2 regions of the Mammaliicoccus sciuri genome follow, and region 2 is predicted to be linked to the other one. Evidence: predicted binding sites of a transcription regulator. Region 2 holds the regulator's gene; the other holds the start of a gene.

Region 1 (4,448 bases), 510 kb from region 2:
ATTTTGCAAGTGAAGATTGGGATATCATACCAGAAGGCTTATATGACCAATTAAGACAAGAAGCAGATGATGCGGCATTATATGATAAAGAAATTAATATCATAGCAAGTGATATCGATCCTAAAATGGTTGAAATTGCGAAAGACAATGCAACAGAAGTTGGGTTAGGGGACATCATTCAATTTAAAGTTCAAGATGTTCATAACTTAGAAGTACCAGAAGGACCCGTTTCAATAATCGGAAACCCACCATATGGTGAACGTATCGGTGAACGAAGTGAAGTAGAAGCAATGTACAAACACTTAGGCGAAATCATGAAAAAAAACGACCAAGCATCATTATATATGCTTACAAGCTATAAAGAATTTGAACCATTAGTAGGTAAGAAAGCCACAAAAAGAAGAAAACTCTTTAACGGCTATATCGAATGTACGTACTATCAATATTGGGGCAAACGAAATAAATAGATAGTAGGAAAGAGGAAACCACCAACCCCATACAAAAAAAGACTGGCAACGCATCTTCTAAAGATTCATTGCCAGTCTTCCTATTATTCATCATTGTATGAAGGTTCTAAGTTAAATGTATTAATTTAGTATTACCAAAGTTTGCCTTCTCCTAATCCTTTGGCTCCTGGTGCTGGATCTGTGAACATTTGTCCGATAGGGACAGTATATGCGATTAAGATAAGCAATACTGTCACGATGATTAAGAATCTCCAGTTCTCAACAAATTTAATGACTGGTTGTTGTTCATCTAATGCTTCTGATACTGGATATTCTTCTTCGCCTTTAGGTGATAAGAAAGCTAAGTGTATAAACACCATTACGACTAATATTATAGAAATAAATAAAATTGTTCCCCCAACTGCTTGTAGTACTTGATATGGTATCCATTCAGCAGCTTGTTTAGCACCGCCATATTCTGAATATGTTGATCTTCTTGGTGCACCTTTTACTAATCCAACGTAGTGCATCGCGCCACTCATAATTGTCATACCAATTGCCCAAGTATAACCTTGCATAAGCGCTAATTTATTTGTGAATTTAGTTAGTTTTCTACCTGTACAATGAGGTATTAACCAGTACATAATTCCGAAGAATGTCATGATGACCGCTGAAGCGATTGTTAAATGGAAGTGTCCAGTTACCCAAATTGTATTATGAATTAATCCGTTCATTTGTGCAGATGCGTTTACTAAACCACCTGCGCCACCTGGGATAAAGGCTAACATACCTAAGAATGGTAATACGAATCTTGCGTCATTCCATGGTAAAGATTTAAACCATGTAAATAATCCTTTATATCCTTTAGAACGTCCGTAATTTTCAAATGTTGCAAACAAACTAAATGCTGTCATCATTGAAGGAATGACAACCATAAATGTTAATACAACTTGTAGGTATTTTCATGTATCATCAATACCTGGTTCAACTAATTGGTGGTGTATCCCAACTGGAATACTGAAGAATAAGAATAGCATAAATGACATTCTTGCTAAGTTGTCAGAGAATGCTTTTGCACCGATAATCTTTGGTACAATTGCATACCAACACATGTAAGCTGGTAACAACCAGAAATAAACAAGTGCATGACCAAAATACCAAAATAATGTTCTACTTAATGTTACATCTACTCTTTCAACTAAACCTAATGACCAAGGAATTAATTGAAGAAGTACTGTCGCAGCAACACCTAATGAACATACAATCCACATTACCCCGTTGATTGCTACCATGTAGCTTAATAGGGGAGATTTCTTACCTGGATTCTTCTTCTTAAACTCTACATATTTTAAAATTTGTCCAACTGTAGAAATCCAGCTACCTACAACAACAAGCGCCATACCAATATAGAAAATAGCATGTGCTTTTAATGGTGCATAAAAAGTATATAAAACAGTGGCTTTGTTTAATAGAACCATTGTTGCTGCCATGAGCGTACCAATAATCATTACCCAAAATCCAACCCAACCGAACTTTCTTTGTACAGACGTTAAATGTCCAGATGTCTTAGCTACTGCAGAAAATTGAAAGCCTAAGATAAAGAAAGTTGTCAGTACCAATGCTAATACAATACCGTGCACTGTTAAGATTTGATAATAAGAAATTTGTTTAGGTAATTGTAAATATCCTGATCTTACTAATGTTTGTAACAAACCTGCTAATCCACCAAGGACTAAACAACCAATGGCTACATACATATGCGCCATTACAAGTCTGCTATCATTCTTATTTAATCGTGTTATCATTTTTTATCCACAACCTTTATCATCGACTTCATATCTGCATGTCCGATACCACAATATTCATTACAGATGATTAAATATTCGCGTTTCTCATTGAATGTCTTGTAATATTCACTAATATGTCCAGGTTCTAACATCATGTTGACGTTTGTGCCTGGTAAACTAAATCCATGCAAAGTATCTTTACTTGTCGCAATGATTTTTACTTTTGAACCTTTAGGAATTTCGACTTTACCTGGCTGATAATTGAAAGCTGAAGCAAGAATCACTAATTCATAGTCGTAATCTTTGCCGCTAACTTTGTGTAAACCTGGTTTGTTGAAAGGTTCGATTTGATCGACTTTATCAGGATTAACATAGTCTCTACCAGAAGCGGCTGGCGTGTGTCCATTATGCAAACCTGTAATCATCAAAATTGTTAAGAAAATGACTAATGAGCTTATGCCGACTTTTAGCCATAACTTTTCGTATTTATGCACAGATTTCACCCCTTAAATTCTTACTAAAAATAAAATAAAACAAATTACCCATAATACTGCAAAGATGCCTCCCAATGTGAAAACTGAATACAGTGTGCCTCTTAAATCCAAATCATCATGAGAGTGGTCATCAGTCTTCTTGTTTAGGTCATTATTTTGGACTGTCATTTTATTCATCCTTTCTTATATTCTCTTCATTATTTATAATAGAATAGAGATTAAAAAATTAATGTGATGTAAATCACACTATTTAAATTATTTGTGTGAAAATAAAGGGGAATTAAAATGGATCGTAATCAAGCATCATTAGATTTACTTTATAAATTAAAAAAAGAAATTGAAAAGTCATCTAACCAACCATTAATTAAACAAATCAATGAAATGATTAAAAAAATATATAACGAACAATATACAGTGAGTTTTGTCGGACATTTTTCAGCAGGGAAATCTACATTAATTAACAATGTTATCGGACAAAATATATTACCAAGTTCTCCTGTTCCAACGACAAGCAACACAGCACAACTGATTTCTTCAGATAAAAACAGCATTTCCGTTAATTTAAACAACAATCAATATACAGTTGTAGATAATCAAGAAGATGTTAAAAGGCTTAATACCGAAGATGGAAAAGTGGAATCTATTGAAATTGAATTTACATCAGATAAATTCAATAAAGGCTTTACTTTCCAAGATACGCCTGGTGTCGATTCAATGAGTGACAATCATAGAGAAAGTGCTTTTCAATATTTGCTGACATCTAATTATGTATTTTATACAGTAGACTATAACCATGTGCAGTCGGATATGAATTTTAATTTTATTAAATCATTAAACAAGTTGGATATTCCGGTTATATTGGTAGTCAACCAAGTCGACAAACATGACGAAGATGAAATCTCATTTGATACTTATAAAAATCGTGTCAACAAAGCCGTTACAGATTGGAAACTGAATTTAGAGAAGATATTTTATGTTTCTAAATATGATACGCCTAACAATGAGAAGCAGTTATTTAATCAATATATCCATCAGCTTGATCAACAACGATCAGAACACCAAATATTTATAGACCGTGTGACGAATTACATTAAACAAGAACAGCTGAAATATATTAATCAACATATGGAAACGATTCTTTCTGATATTGATTCTACTGAAGAAACGTTCGATGACGATTATCAAGCATACAAAGAGAAATTCAATGTCCAAAGTGAACAATCATTAATTCAAGATAAAGATCAGTTCACTTCAAATTTAAAAGAAAAGCGCAAAGAAATTTTAGATAACGCTTATTTGATGCCATATGAAATGCGAGAAACGATTCGTCACTATTTAGAAACAACAGCTAAGGACTACAAAGTGAAAGGGCTATTTAATAAAGATAAAAAGAAAGCGATGATTCAAGATGAAACGCTTGAACAAGTGAAAGAAGCTTTAGACATCAAAATTCACGATGAAATTACAAAAGTATGGATTAAATCATTAGAGAACTTAAACAAATACATTCAAGATGCGGACTTATTCGAGAAAATCATCAACCAGCAATATACGATTAGTAAAGAAGAATTAAGTGGTCACGTACAAGAACAAACGTCCATTACAAATGATTACGTGTTGACTTATTCTAAAGGCATTACAGAAATGATTAATCGAAAAATACGCAATGAAACAAATCAATTAATAGAAGAAATCGTTAATTCGAGTGAAGTGCATAACGA
Region 2 (4,448 bases):
TACGGTCATGTCGCTTCACTTCTAAGTTGATAGGCGGTGTAATGCTTTTAGAATAACCGATATCTAAATGTTGAACTTTAAGGACATCTTCACCTGTAGCTCTAGTTATTTCAAAATTTATTTGTGCACTTTTAGCATCAAGTCTCGGCTTTTCAATTCTTTCCATTCTTTCTAGTACTTTACGACGACTTTTTGCCATGCCGCTTGTTGAAGCACGTGTAATATTTTTTTCGACAAATGTTTCTAACTTTTTAATTTCACTTTGTTGTCTTTCATATTCAGCCATGACTTTTTCGTAATGTGCATCTCGTTCTTTTAAGAATTTACTATAATTACCGACATACTTTTTAACAGAACCTAAAGCGACATCATAGACTTGATTGACTATTTTATCTAAAAAGTATCTGTCATGACTGATAATAACAATCGCACCTTTAAAGTGTGTTAAATAATTCTCTAGCCATTCAGTTGTTTCCATATCTAAATGGTTCGTAGGTTCATCGAGTAACAGTAAATCAGGTTCACTTAATAACATTTGAGCCATGGATAATCTTGTTTTTTGCCCGCCACTAAATGATTGAATTTGTCTATCAAAGTCAGATTCTTTAAAATCCAAACCTGTTAATACGGTTTTAATTTTACTTTCGTAATTATAGCCATCTATTAATTCATATTGATTAGATAACGCTTCGTATTGTGACAATTTTTCTTTATATATGTCTTGGTCATACTCATCAGCATGAATACTTAACCAATCTGTTAAAGTTTTCATTTTATCTTCAATATTGATAACGTCTTTAAATGGTTTCTTCATTTCATTCATAACAGTGTCATTAGAATCTAATGTCATTTGTTGAGTAAGGTATCCCATTGTAACTTGTTTACCTTTAGAAATATTTCCTTCATCATACGATTCGACACCAGCGATGATTTTCATTAATGTTGTTTTTCCCGCGCCATTTCTACCGACAATAGCGATTCTTTCACCGGTTTTTACTTCGAAATCTACATCAGAAAAGATAACTTTTCCATCATAAGATTTCTCTAATTTATTTATTTGTAAAAGTATCATGTTTACACCTCTCTATTAGTTATTATTTTACATGAAAACGAGTGATAATTGTATGTAAATCACATACAATATTTATATAGTTATTTTACGTGAAGTTTGTTATAATTAAGCCATTAGATGTGAACGCAATCACATTATTTTATATTGGAAAAGGTGAGGATTTTGGCAAAGAATGATGTGAAGATCCCTAAAGCAACTTTGAAACGTTTGCCTCTTTATTATAGATTTGTTAGCACATTGCATAATTCTGGCATAGATCGTGTTTCATCGAAAGAATTAAGTGAAGGACTTAAAATTGATTCAGCTACTATTCGTCGAGATTTTTCGTATTTTGGTGAATTAGGTAAAAAGGGTTATGGTTACAATATTAGTTATTTACTTAAATTTTTTAGAACAACGCTTGAACAAGATGATATGACTAAAGTCGCAATCGTTGGTGTTGGTAATTTAGGTACTGCACTTGTGAATTATAACTTTACTGTTAATGATAGAATGCAAATTGTAGCTGCTTTTGATCAATCAGAAGATATCATTGGAAGTATGGTTGGTAAATTAACTGTGGATAGTATGGATGATTTTGAAAAGGTAGTTGAAGAAGTAGGTATACAAGTTGTAATATTAACAGTACCACAACAAGCAGCTCAAAAAGTTGCGGATCGTATAACATCTTCGGGTATTACTGGTATTTTGAATTTTACACCTCAAAGAATAAATGTACCTGAGAAAGTGCAGGTTCATCATATAGATTTAGGAATTGAATTACAATCTTTAATCTTCTTTATGAAGAATCAATAGGAGGGTATCAAATGGAAGCTTTAATGTTTATTAACACACTTGGTATTTCAGGACCAGTCAGTTTATTATTTATAGGGGTAGTTGCATTAATTATATTTGGACCAAAGAAATTACCACAATTCGGTAGAGCAATGGGTTCAACTTTGAAAGAATTTAAAGATGCAACTGATGGCATGACAAACTTTGATGAGAAGAAAAGCACTCCAGAAGATGGCAAAGATAAAGAAGTTAAATAGAATTTTATTTAACAGATGTTCCCAAGAATGTGGCGGGTTTCCTGCCACATCTTTTTTAGATTGGAGGTAAGACGGTGGATAAAGACAATTTAACATTTGTCGAACACTTAGAAGAACTTCGTGGACGTATTATGATCATTGCATATTTCCTTATTGGTGGTCTCATCGTTGGCTTTTTCGTAGCTAAACCCGTTATTTTTTATATAACAAATGATGATTTTACACAAACATTAGAACTCAATGCATTTAGAATAACGGATCCATTAACGATATACATAACAATGATAATTGTAATTGCATTTATCATAGTATCGCCTGTCATTTTATATGAATTATGGGCATTTATATCTCCAGGTTTACATCCGAAAGAACAAAAAGTGACATTAAGTTATATACCATTTAGTTTGATTTTATTTGTAGGTGGTTTATTATTCTCATACTTTGTGATTTTTCCATATTTAATTTCGTTCACAATGGGATTAGCCGATGATATGGGGATTAAGCAAACAATCGGGATTAAAGAGTACTTTAGTGAAATGTTTAAATTTACAATACCATTCGGATTTGTCTTTCAATTACCAATTTTATTACTATTTTTAACGCGATTAGGTATCGTTACACCGATGTTTTTAAAGAAAAATAGAAAATATGCGTATTTTATTTTACTTGTTGTGGCTGCATTAATCGCGCCACCTGACTTTATGACACATATGTTGTTTACTTTACCAATGATTTTACTTTATGAAATCAGCATTGTAATTTCAAAAATAGGCTATAAAAAATATTTAAAAGCAGAGCAAAAATTAATGGAAGAAGAACTTGGGATGGATGAAGAAGATAAGGAGCAGCTGTAGCTTAATGCTATGGCTGTTTTTTGAATTGTCTGATATTTGTAATCAAATGTTAACTTGAATATGTGTCGTATATGATATATTATTATTCCTATCATTGTAATAGGAATAAGGAGTTGTTTATATGGTTTGGATGATTATAAGTGGACTTATAGTCGGAATATTACTTGGCTTTGTTATGCAAAGAACGCGTTTTTGTTTAACGGGCGGTTTTAGAGATATGTATGTACAGAAAAATAATAAAATGTTTTATGCTTTATTAATTGCGATCTCTATTCAAAGTATTGGATTATTTACACTAGTAGGATTAGGCGTATTTAAGTTAGAAGCAGAAACATTCCCATTAGTAGGTACGATATTTGGATCATTTGTATTTGGTATCGGAATTATCTTAGCTGGTGGATGTGCGACTGGGACTTGGTACAGAGCAGGCGAAGGCTTAATTGGAAGCTGGATAGCATTAGTATTATATGGTGTAACAGCAGCAATTATGAAATCTGGACCATTAAACCCTGTTCAAGAAAAAATTAATTCATATAGTGTCGTTAACTCAAATATGGCAGAAACACTTAATGTACCTGTATGGGTATTGATTGCTATTTTAGTGATTGTTACAGTTTATTTTGTGACAAAGACTCTAAAAAAACCAAAAGTAGCAATTCCTCAATTAAAACAAAAATATACAGGCATTCGTCATATCTTATTTGAAAAAAGATATCACCCATTTGCAGCTGCTATTGCAGTAGGGATAATAGCTTTAATTGCTTGGCCAATGAGTGCTTCAACAGGAAGAATTGCTGGCCTTGGTATTACAACACCTTCAGCAAATATCGTACAATACTTAGTTACAGGTGATGCTTCATTTATAAACTGGGGTGTATTTTTAGTACTTGGTATATTTATCGGTTCATATATTGCTGCAAAAGGTTCAAGAGAATTCAAATGGAGAATGCCAGATACTAAAACTATAAGAAACAGTGTTATCGGTGGTGCTTGCATGGGTGTTGGTGCATCATTAGCAGGTGGATGTTCAATCGGTAATGGTTTAGTTTCAACAGCAGCTATGAGTTGGCAAGGTTGGGTTGCTTTACCATCAATGATCGTTGGTGCATGGTTTATGAGTTATTTCATCTTTGTTAAACCTAGAAAAGCAAGACAAACTAAGACAAAAGTAAGTACACAAAGTATTTAATAAAAGGAGTCAATATATATGGTACATGAATTAGGTACAGTAGGAATGGTATGTCCATTCCCATTAATAGAAGCACAAAATAAAATGGATGAATTACAAGTAGGCGAACAATTGAAAATTGATTTTGATTGCACGCAAGCGACAGAAGCACTTCCAAATTGGGCAGCAGAAAATGGCTATCCAGTTACGAATTATGAACAACTTGGAGATGCTTCATGGACAATAACGATTGAAAAACAATAAATTACATTTAACCTAGAAACAAAGACATTAGGCTTTGTTTCTAGGTTTTTTTGTTTAAA

The links. Region 2 encodes Rex, which represses fermentation and respiration genes when NADH is low (regulators of the CRP and FNR family bind a similar motif). Its sites were predicted from a motif close to TTGTGAAATATTTCACAA; they were not measured.
Region 1: MUA60_RS07850 (cytochrome c oxidase subunit II) is a predicted target of Rex. The motif match lies at 2,957-2,974, and genes of this name have one in related genera.

What each region holds. Positions count from the first base shown of each region.
Region 1 covers NZ_CP094824.1:1,506,203-1,510,650, forward strand. Annotated here, with positions in the region: gene MUA60_RS07840 (THUMP domain-containing class I SAM-dependent RNA methyltransferase) at 1-467, shown strand, start outside; partial or broken gene MUA60_RS07845 (b(o/a)3-type cytochrome-c oxidase subunit 1) at 599-2,251, opposite strand; gene MUA60_RS07850 (cytochrome c oxidase subunit II) at 2,248-2,727, opposite strand; gene MUA60_RS07855 (dynamin family protein) at 3,013-4,448, shown strand, end outside.
Region 2 covers NZ_CP094824.1:991,736-996,183, forward strand. Annotated here, with positions in the region: gene MUA60_RS05100 (ABC-F family ATP-binding cassette domain-containing protein) at 1-1,072, opposite strand, end outside; gene MUA60_RS05105 (redox-sensing transcriptional repressor Rex) at 1,235-1,867, shown strand; gene tatA (twin-arginine translocase TatA/TatE family subunit) at 1,879-2,103, shown strand; gene tatC (twin-arginine translocase subunit TatC) at 2,178-2,957, shown strand; gene MUA60_RS05120 (YeeE/YedE family protein) at 3,079-4,146, shown strand; gene MUA60_RS05125 (sulfurtransferase TusA family protein) at 4,165-4,389, shown strand.